DNA from 2 places in the Erwinia sorbitola genome. Region 1 is predicted to be linked to the other one. Evidence: riboswitches for the same ligand, from Rfam matches in the RefSeq annotation. Region 1 holds a riboswitch; the other holds the start of a gene.
The links. A riboswitch is a leader RNA that binds a small molecule or an ion and turns the genes downstream of it on or off. The one in region 1 is predicted to bind thiamine pyrophosphate.

Region 1 (8,150 bases):
TAATCAGATGGGTATCTTTAAGGCTGATGTTTTCCTGCTGGAGCATGGTGTTGAGCGTGGCCTGCTCAATTCCGCTGACGGAATAACCAATTTTCTTGCCTTTGAGGCCCGCCGGGGAGGTGATGCTTTTATCCAGCGTTATCACAGTATTGAGCGGCGAATTGATCAGGGTGCCAACGCGAACCAGCGGCAGGCCTTCATCCGCGAAGAAGTGCAGCTGTGGTTGATAGGTAATAGCCAGATCGGCCTGTTTAGCCGCCACCAGGCGCGGCGGCAGGGAAGGATCCGATGGCGGAATAATCTTCACATCCAGCCCCTCGGCTTTAAAGGCACCGATCTGATCGGCGACCATTATTGGCGCGTGATCCGGGTTGATATACCAGTCGAGTACCAGCGTCAGCTTTTCACTGGCGAAGGCCGGTGAGGTAAAGGTTCCGCAGAGCAGTAGTGCAGCGCAGGTTTTCTTTAACATACTCTATTCCTTATTATTTTAATGTCATTAACGCTTATTCAGGTGCCCAGTTAATCAGGCGGTGAAGCAGGGCATCGACAGTCGCCCAGAGTAATACGGTCATCAGCACCAGGATAAACAGCGCGGCGAAACACTGGTCGGTCTGCATCCGCGCATTGGCATTCAGCATGACGTAGCCCAGTCCCTCAGCGGATCCCACCCATTCGCCAATAATTGCGCCAATCGGTGCCACGGCGGCGGCCATACGCAGGCCGGAGCCAAAAGCGGGCAGGGCGGCCATCAGGCGAATATGCCGCAGCTGCGACCAGCGCGAAGCGCCCATGGTGCGGGCCAGATCGAGATAGTCCTGATTTACCCGCCTCATACCGTCAAAGAAAGATGAGGTAACCGGAAAGAAAATGACCAGCACTGCCATCGCCACTTTGGCGCTGATACCAAAGCCAAACCACAGCACCAGCAGCGGCGCGAGGGCAAATACCGGGATCGCCTGGCTGGTCAGCACCAGCGGCATCAGCCAGCGTTGCAGGCGGGGGAAGATAATCATGCCGACCGCCAGAAGCGAGCCAAGCATCACCCCCAGCACCAGTCCGATCAGCACCTCCGAGGCGGTAATCAGACTGTGATAAGCGAGAAAAGCGCGGCCATTCCACAGGGCGCGGGCAACAGCGGCGGGTGAAGGCAGCAGAAAGGCGGGAATATCGCTTAACGTCGCCAGCCACCATAGCAATAGCAGCCCGATGAATATGATCAGCCCGCGGGCGCTGGTTGTGATCTTACTGCTCATTCTGCGGCCCTTAGCAGCTGCTGCATCAGCTCGCCCTGGCTTTTCAGCAGTTCGGCATCGTCTGCGGCGCGGGGCGGCAGGCCGCCAATGGTATGAGTGTCATCTATCGCGGCAGGAGCGCCTGAGAGCACCAGCAGATGATGGCTCAGACGACAGGCTTCCATCGGGTCATGTGTGATCAGCAGTACGGTATGGTCGGCCAGCAGCTCGGCGGCCAGCGTCTGAATCTTCGCCCGCGTCAGCGTATCCAGCGCCGAGAACGGCTCATCCATCAGCACAATCGGCTGGCGTTCATACAGCGTACGGGCAATCGCCGCACGCTGTCGCATCCCTCCTGAAAGTGCGGCCGGATGGTCATCTGCGTGACCTTGCAGCCCGACGCGTTCCAGCAGATGTGTCGCCCACCCGGCATCAGCTTTTTCCCGACGCAGGCGCGCACCAAGGGTGATGTTGTCGATAATCGACAGCCACGGATAGAGCAGATCTTTTTGCCCCATATAGGCGATACGGCCCGGCAGCGGCAGGCCGTCACTGCCGCACACCGTGCCGGATGCAGGTGCTGCCAGCCCGGCGATAATCTTCAGCAGGCTGGTTTTACCGCTACCGCTGGCACCCAGCAAGGAGACAAAACGCCCGGCCGGGATATCAAAGCTGAGGGGGCCGAAGATCTGACGCTGGCCGAAGCACAGCGTCAGATCGCGCACCTGAATACCGGGCGGGGTAACGGAGTGAATCGCCATCACGTCGGGGTGGCCGCGTTAAGTCCCATCTGCCAGAAGGCGGATTCCAGACGCGTGGCAGTGACGAAAATCTCAGACAGTTCACTAAAGCGACTCTCCGCCCCGCGCTGGCGGGCAACGCTTTCCAGCAGATCGAGGGCAGCACGCACGCCGTTAAGGTAGTCAGCATCGCCGTAGTTACGGATCCAGGAGGCATAAGGGCTGCCTTCCAGCAGCGTCCCGGGGTCGTGCAGCAGGCGCAGGCCAATCTCCGCATAACCTGCAACGCACGGCAGCAGCGCTACCAGCAGATCGAGGGCATCGCCAGAGTGGCCGATATCCAGTACATAGCGGGTGTAATTCATGGTTTCCGCTGCTTCCGCTTCACTCATCATCTGCGCTTCGCTCATGCCCCAGCTTTCGCAGTAGGCCAGGTGCAGCGGCAGTTCGGCGACAATGGCATTTAGCGAGGCGGTGGCAGCACGCATCTCCGGCAGCGTGCGCAGCTTGCTTACCAGCAGGGCGTAAGCACGGGCAAAGTGGATCAGGAACAGATAATCCTGAGTCAGATAGCGGCGGAAAGCGCGTTCAGGCAGCGTGCCCAGGGCAAGTTGCTGAATAAACGGATGTGCAACGTAGTCCTGCCAGTCATTTCCCGCCTGCTGGCGTAAACGTCCGTACAGGCCGTGGCTGAAATCTACAGGTTGAATACGATAAGACACAGAATCCCCTCAGTTAAGTGGAGATCCGGGCAGGCGGAGGTGTGAACAGGCAGAGGTGACTGCCAACCCGTCCCTTCGCTGGCATGACCCAGATCAGGTTCAAAGGGTTCGGCTTACGCCATCTCAGCCCATCACAGGACACCCCTCGGAGGAGCCTGTTATACGATATTTGATTTTTGATTACAATCCTTGTCAACCGCTGGAGCGCGCAGATTTATAGACATTTTTCGGGCTGTTCTGATAAATTTATCTTATGCATCTTTCATGAGATTTATAAAGGATTACGGGCATGGAACAAAGCAAAGAGCTCAGTGATATTTTTAATAGCTGTTTTGGATCATATTTTGATATCAATCCTCCTGGCTATAGCGACCTGGATTTACATTTTATTCATGATTTTCATTTTCGTGATTATTTACTCCATATAACCCATAAACTTTACTATATTGCGTTTAGCGAAAGTGGTGAAAGGCTGTATAGCAAACTCTATTTTTACTGCGTCGACGATGATGTCGTTAACTCGCTACACCCTTTTGTTGAAAATATTAATCTTAGCCTGAGAAATCATGGTCTGGCAGAGTTTATTCTGTTAGAAAAGATCTCCGCAGACATTCAAGAGCTGATTGTCCGTATTAATCAGCAGCCGGATAAGAGCGCCTGTATTATCTTTGATGCAGAGAAGTTTTCAGGCAGTGAAACATTTTTTGAAAAAAGATTTAATCAGCCCGGATTTCCGCAGGATAAGCAGCAGATCGTCGATTTGCTGAATGTCCTCAAAACCGGCGATGATAAGTTCACCAAAAAAGGTTATGTTGCCTGCCATAGTAGGCTCGCTCCTGTTGTCGCATCTGATGATTTCAATACCTTTGTTAATGATATAAAAAGGCTTTCTATTTTTGACTTCTATGCTGGCGGTGAACGTCATCAGAAGATGTTTGATGCTATTAATGAGGCGCAGGATTTCCTTAAAGATAACCACATCAACAGCGCAAAAGAGGCTATTGAAAGATGCAAGGAAATTAAAGATCCAAAATTTGTATTTATTCAAATCTTCAATGAGTTTAATAATAACAATAATAAAATGTACGCCTTCCATTTGCATGAAATGCTCAAAAATCTGGACATCGACAGCGATTTCTCGACGCACTCTGGTTTGAATATGGTGGATGTCTGTGTAGGGGCGGAAAGTTATCCTGCGGCGAGAAAAATTCTGAAGAAAATTGCAGAGGAACTGGCAGATCAGGATGAGATTGAAAAGGGAGTACAGCTTGCCGGGCTGGCGGGGTGCAGCGATATCTCAGCTGAACTGATCAAAAAACTGGAGAAGAGCTATCCCGGATCTCTGGTGCTGAATTACAGAGATATCAACTCTGCACTAAGAGAGGAGAACTACCAGCGCGCCGCCGAACTTTTTTCCCTGCGTGATGATGAACTCAGTCAGAAGAAACATCAGCTATTACTTCAGTTTATAACATGGCTTAAGCAAGGCGATGGCGATATTGTGGCATTCCTTCAGACACAAGATATCAATGATCCCGATACTGTCCATTTTCTTAATCACATTGCCTCGACGTGGGCGGTAAAACATCAGGATTACCTGACTGCGATTGCCGTTTCACTATTCTATGAGCCGGTGCTGGATGATGAGACCTTTATCAACAATAGCGATCGTATTCTGAAGAAATGGTTTTTTAATCGGAAAAAATCCAATACCGATGAGGATAAAAAACAGGCTGATATTGTCAGTGAGGCGATAATCAGTTTTACGAAAAAAAGTATTGATAAACTGTCGCATCTCTCAGTCAACCCTTATCTGCGGGAACGTTTTATCGACAGATTCAGCTGGGATGTGTCGCACTCTTTTGGACATTTTTTGCTTATTTTGATCACCCGCAATCAATTTTCTGGCAGGGAATTAAACCTGAGTCACGCGGAGCCGCAAGCATCGGTAACCATGCCTCTTGAGACCGTGATGAGCAAAGTGGAAGATGCGCTGAATTATTATGACCGCATTGGAGTTGTTTTAGCAGGAAAACACCTGGTTCCTGCGGATATTTTGACCGGTGACCGCGCTGAACTGCGGGCGTTCCTGCAAGGGCTTCATATCCTGATGCTTAAAATGGCCGGCGATCTGCAAAATGAGAGGGAAATAAATAATATTAATGCCCTGATCTCCATTGCCAACAGCGCTGCCAGTTTAGCTGCTCCTTGCTATCAGGATCTGGATATTATTAAAAATGTTGGGGCGGTGCTGTCGCTCCAGGGATATGCTCAGGCGGCGCGTGATTTGGCCGAGCAGGCACTTCAACTGGCGGGCGATGACCCTCAGCGTCAGCGTCATGCATGGCTGGCCGCAGCAGAGATTTATCAACGTCAGGGCAACAATCACCCGGCAATGGTCTATCTCAACTGTGCCATGTCAGGAAGCGAGATGACCATTGATGAATTTTTCACCTATTCTAATCTTGCTGTAAGAATTTTTCGCGATACTAAGGCGGTAAACTTCGCACGTGACGCTGTCACTTTTTCGCGTCGCATCCTGCAAGAATTCAATAATAATTTGTATATCAAAAATAAAAAAATCTATGATTTTATGGATCTTACACTCTGTTTTAATCAGCTGTGTAGCGATGATGTTTTTGATAGTGAAATCGCTGAAAAAGTGGTCAGCCTGGCAACAGGTATTGCTTCAGAAGAGGTCGTGCATGCGGATAATCTCTCACCGATACTCACCCTGTCACTGCAAATTGCTGATGTGTTAGCCGTCAACAATTATACAGCAGATGATGATTTTAAGGCGGTGCTGGAACAGATGATATCCATCAGCGATGCGATGAATATTCCGGATAAGCTGTTAAATGCCTTCACTGCCTTTTATCGCGAAAGTAATATTAACAACCTTTTTGCCCTCTATAATTTGATCTCATCATCATCACGCAGTGCCGGAGACAGGGCCTGGGATGACAACTCGCTGCACATTTACGCTGCTTTATTACTGCGCCGTAACCCTGATATGCCATTACAGGATCGTGCTTTTGCCGCAGAGCTGTTAACGGATAGCTCCTATTCGCTGCACAGCGAGTATCTCTACAGTAACCCTTACCCCCGCTATGAGCGCATTGATGCCCCCGCAGACTATGCCGCAGCCTGTGCGCTGGAAAATAAGGTAGCCGTCTATCTGCTGGTTCTTGATGATCATAAACACGGGACGCTGCTGTGCTGGTTACCCGGTATGGACGGGCAGGAAATAGACTCCTCCCTGTGGCATTTTGATTTTGCCGCGTTCAATCAATGGAAAAAGGAATTCCCATATCAATATGGTTTCTATGATGCGGAGACCACCCCCAATCTCTTTTTTGATAGCACGGAATTTATCCGCTTCGATTTTGATTTCCACGAAAAAAGCGTGCTTATTTTAGATGTCCAGCTTCAGTCGCTGGTGCCTAATCTGATACCCCTTCCGTCGGGGCTGGCCGGAACCCAGGCCGCCATCTCCTGCGCACCGTCGCTGGCATGGCTGGAACAGACCCGCCGCACGCCGGTGAAAACTAACGGCAATCTGGTCAGCTGGATATCGACTGCCGATCTGGCGGGGCAGACGTTAAAAGCCATGGCTGATGAATTTTCACAGGAAGGGGGCGTTTTTGATAAATGGAATGTGGCTCATAATGGCGACAGTGCACTGCCGGTAGGATTTGAAAATTCAGAGCTGGTGATTATTGGCGCTCACGGCGGCGTAACGGATGCAGAACATGTGTTCAGAAGTATCAGCGATGAAGGCGATCTGCGGATTGATTTCAGCACATTTTCATCCCGTTTACGTCAGTGTGGGGTGGTGATCCTGTTTGTATGCAGCTCAGGGCGTTTTGATAATCATCCGGAAGCGGCAACCACCATTGGCCTGGCGAAAGAACTGCTCGACAATGGCTGTGCCGCCGTCATCTCTTCTCCGTGGCCGCTGGATCCAATGTTGACCATGCGATGGCTGCCGCTGTTTATGGAGCAGTGGATGGGTGGAGCGACGGTAAGTGACGCCGTTTTTGAGACAAATAAGACGCTCACCAGCCACTACAGTTATGATTATTCCAAATGTATCGCCCTGAGCGTTTTTGGCGATGGCTCAAGGCGTTATCAAAAAAAGGTGATATGACCTGGCAGACAGCGTGCTTTCAAGCTATTTATCATCGCCTTAAGGATATTACCCATGAAAAGTATCGGATTTTTGTCATTCGGACACTGGACGCCTTCACCGCAGTCTGGCACCCGTTCAGCGGCGGATGCGCTGTTGCAGTCGATCGATCTGGCCGTCGCCGCCGAAGAGCTGGGGGCAGATGGCGCTTACTTTCGGGTTCATCACTTTGCCCGTCAGCTAAGTTCACCGTTTCCGCTGCTGGCGGCCGTGGGAGCGAAAACCAGCCGTATTGAGATTGGTACCGGGGTTATCGATATGCGTTACGAGAACCCGATGTATATGGCGGAAGATGCCGGGGCCGCCGATCTGATCTCCGGTGGCCGTTTGCAGCTGGGGATCAGCCGTGGATCCCCTGAACAGGTTATCGATGGCTGGCGCTATTTCGGCTATCAGCCAGCGGAAGGTGAAAATGAGTCTGATATGGCGCGTCGTCACACCGAAGTGCTGCTTGATGTGCTGCGTGGTGAAGGCTTTGCTAAACCAAACCCGCAGCCGATGTTTCCTAACCCGCCGGGGATGCTGCGCGTGGAGCCGTTCTCTGAAGGATTGCGCGAGCGTATCTGGTGGGGAGCGGGTTCCAATGCGACCGCCGTATGGGCCGCGAAGCTGGGGATGAACCTGCAAAGTTCGACGCTGAAGGATGATGAAACCGGCGAACCTTTCCATATACAGCAGGCGAAGCAGATCCGCGCCTATCGGGAAGCGTGGAAGGCGGCCGGGCATACGCGTACGCCGCGTGTTTCAGTCAGTCGTAGTATTTTCGCGCTGGTGAATGAGATGGATCGCGCCTACTTCGGCAACAGCGGCAGGGAAGGGGATCAGGTGGGTTATCTTGATGAAAAAACGCGCGCTATCTTTGGCCGTAGCTATGCCGCCGAGCCGGATCAGCTGATCAAACAGCTGGCGCAGGATGAAGCCATCGCAGAAGCTGACACCCTGCTGCTAACCGTGCCGAACCAGCTCGGCGTGGACTACTGCGCGCACACCATTGAAGCTATCCTCAAGCATGTGGCGCCGGGCCTTGGCTGGCGCAGGTAAAACGCAGAACTACCCGGTTCGCCGGGTAGTTTGATCGGCTGCTGCTTAATCGGCTGCTGCTTCCGGGAGTGCGGTGGCCGGTTTATCTTCAGGCTGGAAGCGAAAAAGAGAAGACCACAAAGGCAGGGGAAACGGTGTATTAATCGGATAGGGAACGGTGCCGGTGAGGCCTTGCGATCTCTGATTTAAAATATAACGATAAGCGTTGATCCCCCTGATATTT
Region 2 (8,150 bases), on a different replicon from region 1:
GTGTCGGGCAGGCGCGTCAGCTGGCGCAGACCTTTGCGTAGCGCCTCATTCGGCATCCAGTCAGCAGGCAGCCAGCCGCAGCCTGGGGTCAGCTCCTCCTTCCCCGCATCGAGTGACTGCCTTGAGACCCAGAAAGGATCGACATCCCGCAGCAGCGGGGTGGTGTTATCCGTGAGGCTGCGAGCTGCCAGTGAAATACCGGATACATAAAAACCCGATCCCCGCCGTGCACGGATCACGCCTTCAGCGGCCAGTCGCTCATAGGCTTCCACTACCGTAGAGGGCGACACCATCATCAGTGCGGCATAGCGCCGTACGGAAGCCAGCCGGTCACCGGGTGCCAGCGCCCCGGACAGAATCCGGCTGCGAACGTCATCGATCAGTCTTTCTGTCCGGGTCATTTTTCCACCAGGCGCAAAACTGTATGGGTAGTGTCAGCCATACAGAACAGCAAAATTGTACTGTATTGTATCTTCGAACCCTGGGTTTTGGCCTCTACTATCAGCAGGATATTACTTTTTATTTTTCAGCAGAGGACATATGGCACGAGCAGCAGCAGGTTGGTGGAGCGGGCTTTCAGGAGTGGTTATTTTCAGCGGTTCGCTCCCCGCCACACGGGTGGCAATTAGTGATTTTTCACCTTTATTTCTCACCAGTGCCCGTGCTGTGATCGCCGCACTGCTGGCCGTGGGATTACTGGTTACTCTTCGGCAGCAACGCCCTGCACACAACGACGTACTGTCACTGCTTATTGTTGCGGCCGGTGTGGTCGTGGGCTTCCCGCTGCTGACGGCGCTGGCGCTGCGTGAAATGACCTCCGCCCATTCACTGGTTTTTATCGGCCTGCTGCCGCTTTCGACCGCCATCTTTGGTGTACTGCGCGGTGGTGAACGACCTCGTCCGGCATTCTGGCTGTTCTCGCTGCTCGGTGCTGCTATTGTTGCGGGCTTTGCCATTTCATCAGGGGAAGCCGGTTCCTTAAGGGGCGATCTGCTGATGATTGCCGCTATTCTACTGTGCGGGCTGGGATACGCTGAAGGCGCAGGCCTGTCGCGGCGGCTCGGGGGCTGGCAGGTGATCAGCTGGGCACTGCTGCTGTCGCTGCCAGCAATGGCAGTAACAGGTCTGCTTAATTTACCGCTGACCTGGCATGGGATCAGCCCCGCTGCCTGGTTCAGCCTCGGCTATGTTTCCCTGTTCAGTATGCTGATCGGGTTTATATTCTGGTATCGCGGCCTGGCGCTGGGTGGTATTGCCGGAGTTGGGCAGCTCCAGCTGTTGCAGCCTTTTTTTGGTCTGCTGCTCAGTGCGCTGCTCCTTCATGAATCCATTGCCCCTGCCATGGTGGTATGTGCAGCGGCAATTATTCTCTGTGTGGCTGGAGCAAAACGTTTCGCCTGAAAGGCATTATGGCGGTGATATGTGAAAATAACGGCATCTAATGTCAGGAGAGTGCTACAACAAGTCTGAATAAAGAGCGTCACTTCGGTTGCTGCAAAAAAACCAGACCGAAGTCTGGTTTTTGCAGGCATTATGCCTCAGGGAAGGGCATGGAATTACCCGGAGCTTCCCGGTGAATATGCAGGAAAGTCAGGTGACGCTCATACTGGTCAAGGATATCATTGATGATCTGCTCTTTCGTATAGTCCATCAGATCGTTCCCCTGAGTTCCTTCCAGCAGGAAAGTCTCCAGGCGGAAATAGTCAGACTTACCGCTGCGTGCCCGATAGGTAAATGCCGGAACGGAGTAACGCTGCGGCCAGATCTGGTAGAGGAAACTCTGTTCATCGGCCATATCCACCAGCAATTCCAGATGGTTCAGGCGCTCATCCTCCACCGCAGGAAGTTCATTGATCTGCACCTTCGCACCGCGACGTTCCAGCTCACGTCCAACCTCTTCCATTGCAGGACGACAGACTTCATCCAGCATTTTACGGGTGTGAGTTGTGCCCGGATAGTTCATCACGCGGGAGATACGCTGCTTCCAGTTCAGACGATCCTCACGAGATACCGGCACCGGCGGCGTATTCACCGTCGCACTGGCACGGCGGTGATCTTCCACGCGCAGGGATTTATACAACCCGGCCATCACAAAGAAGATCACAAAGCTGAACGGCAGCCCCATTATCACCGTGGTTTTCTGCAATGCCGTCACGCCATTAACCATCAGCATCCCCAGCGTCAGCACACCAATGGTCACCGACCAGAAAATACGCAGCCAGTTTGGCGCATCGTTATTAATGTCAGCCAGACGTGAGGTAAAGTTACCCAGCACCAGCGAACCGGAATCAGCTGAAGTGACATAAAACAGCAGGCCGGTAATGGTGGCAACAGATGCGCTGAAGGTGAAGCCAGGATACTGCGCCAGCAGGCTGTAGAAACCGCGCTCCGGATGCGCCATTGTCTCCTGTGCAAACGCCATATTGCCGTGAATGATCTCATACAGTGCGCTGTTACCGAAGATCGACAGCCACAGCAGGGTGAAGATAAACGGAATGGTCAGGGTGCCCACCACGAACTGACGGATAGTACGCCCACGAGAGATACGGGCCAGGAACAGGCCGACAAACGGTGACCATGCTACCCACCACGCCCAGAAGAACAGCGTCCAGTTATTCATCCACTCGGTCGGGCGATCGAAGGCAAAGCTGTTCAGCGTCATGCCCATAAAGCGGTTGATATAATCCCCGACGTTCAGCACCAGCGCATTTAGCAGGAAGCTGGTATCGCCGACAAACAGCACAAACAGGATCAGACCAAAGGCCAGCAACACGTTGAGCTCCGACAGGAACCGGATACCTTTATTCACCCCGGAGGTGACTGAAATAGTGGCCATTATCACCGACAGCACGATCAGTCCGGCCTGGGCAGTCAGCCCTTCCGGCACATCAAACAGCACCTTCAGCCCGTAGTTAAGCTGCACCACACCAATGCCCAGCGTAGTGGCAATCCCAAAGATGGTACCCAGTACTGCGGCGATATCCACCGTATGGCCGATTGGGCCGTTAATACGTTTACCGAAAATAGGGTAGAGCGCCGAGCGGATGGTGAGCGGCAGGCCGTAACGGTAGCTGAAATAACCGAGGGCGATGCCCATCAGGGCATACATTGACCAGCCGGTCAGACCGTAGTGGAACAGCGTCCAGACCATCGCCTGACGTGCAGCTTCCATTGTCTGCCCCTGGCCTTCCGGCGGCATCATATACTGGGTCACAGGTTCGGCTACTGAGAAGAACATCAGATCGATACCGATACCCGCTGCAAACAGCATTGCCGCCCAACTCATCAGGCTGAACTCTGGTTTCGACTGTTCGGGGCCAAGTTTGATTGAGCCAAAACGTGAGCAGGCCATAAAAAGTACGAAGACGATGTACAGCGTGGCTGCCAGCAGATAATACCAGCCGAAGGTGTTAGAAACCCAGTCGAGGGTAAGATTGATCCAGCGATCGGAAAAATCTGTGAACAGAATGGTGGTCAGGGAAAACAGCAGGATAAGCGCTGCTGAGGTGTAGAAAACCACGGGATTAATACGATCTTTTTGAGGCTTTCCTGGTATTTCAGTTGTCGGCATAATCTCTCCGCAAAAAATGCTCAAGGAAAAAACCTGAAGTCCGCTCTGCGAAGCGCGCATTAGCGCATACTGGGTAAAATCCGCCGTATATCCGCTAATTACACTGGGAGAACCATCAGGATGGGTATAAGTGTAAATCACTGATTAATCTTTAATGTTTATGATCCAGATCACCCTCCAAAAGTAAATTTTGTGTAAACAGCACAAATAATGATAGTTTTTATTGATTGAGCATTCAATTAAAAAAACTTCTGCGTCTCATTCTGCCTTCTTTTTCCCCGTTAACATCCTGTACCACTTGACGACAGCCAGCAGGTCAAATAAAACTGGTTCCCGTCAGGGGAGTCTCGCCAGAGAGACTGAGAGGCTAATGAGCGATTATTCGCGGTTTAGCGACCCTTAGAACCTGACCCAGTTGATACTGGCGTAGGAAGACTCGTATCCTGATGGCGTACCTGTACGGCCTTTCTGGATACCTGCCGCAAGGGGCACGGCTTCAGCAGTTCCCGCCTTTTTCCTTCTCTGTATCACGGGTCTCAGCATGTTTTGAGAGGCTAACGTGACATTATTAACTCCACTTTTTCTGTCTTGCGGAAACCACCCAACATGAGCCGCTGGTCGGTACTGGGCGACGGCGTCGCCGGGCTTTGTGTTGCCACATCACTTGCTGAACGCGGTGAATCCGTAGAGGTGATCACCGCAGAGCAGCACTGTGCGGCATCACACTGGGCTGGCGGTATGCTGGCTCCATGGTGTGAAGGGGAGAGCGCCCCGGAAGAAGTGATCGAGCTGGGCCAGCGCTCCGCACCATGGTGGTCTGCACGGATTAACGGTGTGGAGCATCGCGGCACCCTGGTAGTGGCCTCCGCCCGTGACACCCCCGAACTCACCCGTTTTTCGCGTATGACGCGCGCTCATCAGTGGGTAGATCCCGCCACGCTGGAACCGGCGCTGGAAGGACGTTTTTCCCGTGGGCTGTTCTTTGCCGGCGAAGCTCACCTTGATCCGCGCAGTGCGCTGCAACAGCTGCGTAAGGGGCTGCAACTTGCCGGGGTCTGCTTCCATCAGGGTCAGCCCGGCGGCACCATTATTGACTGCCGGGGGATCCACGCCGCCGCCGACCAGCCAGAACTGCGCGCGGTTCGCGGCGAAATGCTGATCCTGCACAGTGAGGAGGTTCAGCTCTCCCGGCCAGTGCGCATCCTCCATCCCCGTTTTCCCTGTTACCTGGTACCCCGTGCAGCCGGACACCTGATGCTGGGCGCAACCATGGTGGAAAGCGACGATGACAGCCCGATTAGCGCACGCGCCATGATGGAGTTGTTAAGCGCCGCCTGGGCTATCCATCCGGCTCTGGCAGAGGCGCGGATAGTGGAAAGTGGCACCGGCCGACGCCCGGCCTACCGCAATAATATCCCCGCCATACGCTGTCACAACGGCGTCTGGTCTCTCAACGGTATGTATCGCCACGGCTTCCTCCTTGCTCCGGTAATGGCGGAAAAACTGATGCAGCAACTGATGCAGGAAAAACTGATATGAAAATTCAGCTTAACGGCCTCCCGATTGATACCACCGCTCATACACTGGCGGAACTCCTGCGCGAACAGCAGATTGATGCCAGCTGCGTAGCCAGCGCCCTCAACGGCCAGTTTGTGCCGCGCGCACGCTATGAGAGCCAGGCACTGACCGCTGGCTGTGAACTTGAAGTGCTCTCACCGATGCAGGGAGGATAAAACATGTTTTACGATTTCATTCCGCAGTCTCGTTTTCTGCTCGGCACCGCCGGATATCCTTCGCCGGAGATCTTGCAACAGGCCATTGAGGTTTCCGGTAGCGAGATTATCACCGTCAGTCTGCGGCGAGAGGGCCGCCACGGCGCTGCCTTCCGTGAGCTGCTCACCGGCCTGAACAGACGGATACTGCCCAATACCGCTGGCTGCCATAGCGTAAAAGAGGCGGTGACTACCGCACATATGGCACGTGAATTGTTTAATACCCGCTGGATAAAACTTGAAGTGATTGGCCACGCTGACACATTGCAACCCGATCCTTTCGCTCTGGTGGAGGCGGCCCGCATTCTCTGCGCCGACGGTTTCCAGGTGTTTCCCTACACCACAGAAGATCTGATCCTTGGTGAGAAACTGATTGAAGCTGGATGCGAACTGCTGATGCCGTGGGGTGCACCGATAGGCTCCGGCCAGGGGCTGAGAAATATCGAAGGGCTGCGTTCAATGCGCGCCTGGTTTAAAGGCATACCGCTGATTATTGATGCCGGTATCGGCGCCCCCAGTCAGGCCGCACAGGCAATGGAAATGGGCTTTGACGCTATCCTGCTGAATACCGCGGTGGCGAAAGCGCAGGATCCGGTGCGCATGGCCGGGGCTTTTTCTGCCGCAATCCGAGCTGGTCACGATGCCTGTCATGCAGGCCTGGTAGAACGCCGTGATATGGCGAGCGCCTCCACGCCAATTTTTGGCATGGCCCAGTTTCCCTTTCAGGAGTCATAATCTGTGAGCCGCTATCAACGACAATCAATGCTACCGGAAATCGGCGACGCCGGGCAGCGGGTGCTGCTGAATGCCCGCGTGCTGGTAGTTGGCGCGGGCGGGCTGGGATCGGCATTGCTGCCACTGCTGGCCGGTGCCGGGGTAGGTTATTTGCGGATATATGATGGAGATCGGGTGGAGGAGCATAACCTGCACCGGCAGACATTGTATGGCATGGAGCATACCGGGGAGTTAAAAGTTGACTGTGCCCGCCAGGCACTGAATGCACGTAATCCGGACTGTAAGGTCGATACACAACCGCAGGCACTGGGTGCCAGCATGATGGCTGAGGCGCTCAACGGCATTGACCTCGCCATTGATGCTGCCGACAATTTCGCCGTGACTTATTCGCTTTCCGACGCCTGCCTGCCGCGCCGCATTCCGCTGGTCAGCGCTTCCGTACTGGGACGACAGGGCTATGTGGGCGGATTCTGCGGCAGTGCTCCCGGCTATCGCGCTGTTTTTCCACAGCTGCCGGCCAGTGCGGCTAACTGTAATAGCGCTGGGGTGATGGGTCCGGCGGTGGCGACGCTTGGCGCCTTACAGGCCCAGATGGCACTCAGTATCCTGCTCGGTTTCACCCCCTCACCGCTGGGTTGCCTGATAAATTGCGATTTCACCCGGTGGCATTTCCGCCAGTTCCGTTTTGATGGCGCAGATGAACCCGATCGGCCCTCAGTACCGTTTATCGATCGCCATCTGCTGGTCAGTAATGACTGCATTGTAGAGTTGCGTAGTCAGCAGGAGGCACCTGAGAGCATCGCTGATCGCGTCCATCGGGTGCAGCCTGAAGAGATATACGACTGGCAGCCACCTGCTGACCGCCGCATCGTGCTGGTCTGTGCCAGCGGCATCCGCGCGGCGAAGGCAGCGATGGTGCTGGAGCAGCGCGGGTTTACTCAACTGGCAATTATCGCGGCTAACCGCTAACGAGATGGCAGGCAGCCTGATGTTTTCTCGTTGCATCTGCCCATCACGCTCAGTATCTTGTGCGCAATTCTCTGACGGCAACCGGAATCACCATGACCTCTCACGCTCCTAAAGATCCGTTACATGGCATTACGCTCGAAGCCCTGGTCACCGCGCTGCACGCGCGTTATGGCTGGGAGGAGCTGGCAAAACACATCAATATTAACTGTTTCAAGAGCGACCCGAGCATTAAATCCAGCCTGAAATTCCTGCGCCGCACCCCGTGGGCACGCAAAGCAGTGGAAGAGCTGTATATCGCATCACTAGATGATGTGCCGGCAGATCCGGTGGACAGTCCGTGGGGCAATTGGCAGAGTAAAGAGTAATCAGCTGACCGCCTGCGGGATGCAGCAGGTCAGCGTTTAGAGGGTAACGGATTACTACTGGATGAGGTCAGATACACACCGACGGCTGGCTTATCTTAGGCCACTTCAGGCTGACCTCAGCGCTGGGATAACTGTTGGACTTTAAACTCTATAAAAAAGCGAGTTACCCCCTGATTTCGCATAAACTTACTTAATATATATATTTGTAATTTTTTAAGGAAAAAAATCTATGAAAGTAAGCGAAAGAGCACTCATGGAGTCCGGTTTCACTCATGCTGACATTCAGAAGGTTAAACATAATGTAGAAAACTATGGGGGAACTCTTGATGAAGTAATTAAAGACTTAGCAAAACGGTTTAATATATCTAAGTGGGTTACGATTGTCGCTCTCATGATTTTAATTATGTCATCGTTTTTTACGACCCCAAATAACACACTATCTTTGGCTTTTTCGCTAATTGTAGGTTTGCCATTTATATGGTATCTGACACCCGCCAGACTCGCATATAAAGCCTGGCGGTATAAAAAATACGTTTCTAGGACTGAGGGCGATCAGTGAATGTCATGAGATCAAAAATAACCTTAGCCTTAACCCCATACCCAACGATTTTCATCGTTAACTTAGGACGACTTAAAACACTTACTTTTCTGTAATAATTTATTGGGATATAGCGAAATAATCTCCATGTACCCGGTTTTTTTACTAACCCCAGGATACTGTAAGCATTAGCGACAAGT

Region 2: another riboswitch for thiamine pyrophosphate. It lies ahead of GN242_RS21480 (FAD-dependent oxidoreductase); the one in region 1 lies ahead of tenA (thiaminase II).

Annotation. Positions count from the first base shown of each region.
Region 1 covers NZ_CP046509.1:2,711,856-2,720,005, reverse strand. Annotated here, with positions in the region: gene GN242_RS12165 (ABC transporter substrate-binding protein) at 1-472, opposite strand, end outside; gene GN242_RS12160 (ABC transporter permease) at 507-1,256, opposite strand; gene GN242_RS12155 (ABC transporter ATP-binding protein) at 1,253-1,996, opposite strand; gene tenA (thiaminase II) at 1,996-2,697, opposite strand; TPP riboswitch at 2,751-2,853, opposite strand; gene GN242_RS12145 (CHAT domain-containing protein) at 2,987-6,847, shown strand; gene GN242_RS12140 (LLM class flavin-dependent oxidoreductase) at 6,902-7,927, shown strand; gene GN242_RS12135 (hypothetical protein) at 7,973-8,150, opposite strand, start outside.
Region 2 covers NZ_CP046510.1:24,888-33,037, forward strand. Annotated here, with positions in the region: gene GN242_RS21465 (aminotransferase-like domain-containing protein) at 1-401, opposite strand, end outside; gene GN242_RS21470 (DMT family transporter) at 541-1,401, shown strand; gene GN242_RS21475 (choline transporter) at 1,532-3,571, opposite strand; TPP riboswitch at 3,900-4,021, shown strand; gene GN242_RS21480 (FAD-dependent oxidoreductase) at 4,178-5,110, shown strand; gene thiS (sulfur carrier protein ThiS) at 5,107-5,304, shown strand; gene GN242_RS21490 (thiazole synthase) at 5,308-6,078, shown strand; gene GN242_RS21495 (HesA/MoeB/ThiF family protein) at 6,082-7,047, shown strand; gene GN242_RS21500 (VF530 family protein) at 7,140-7,412, shown strand; gene GN242_RS21505 (hypothetical protein) at 7,642-7,971, shown strand; gene GN242_RS21510 (DUF4225 domain-containing protein) at 7,949-8,150, opposite strand, start outside.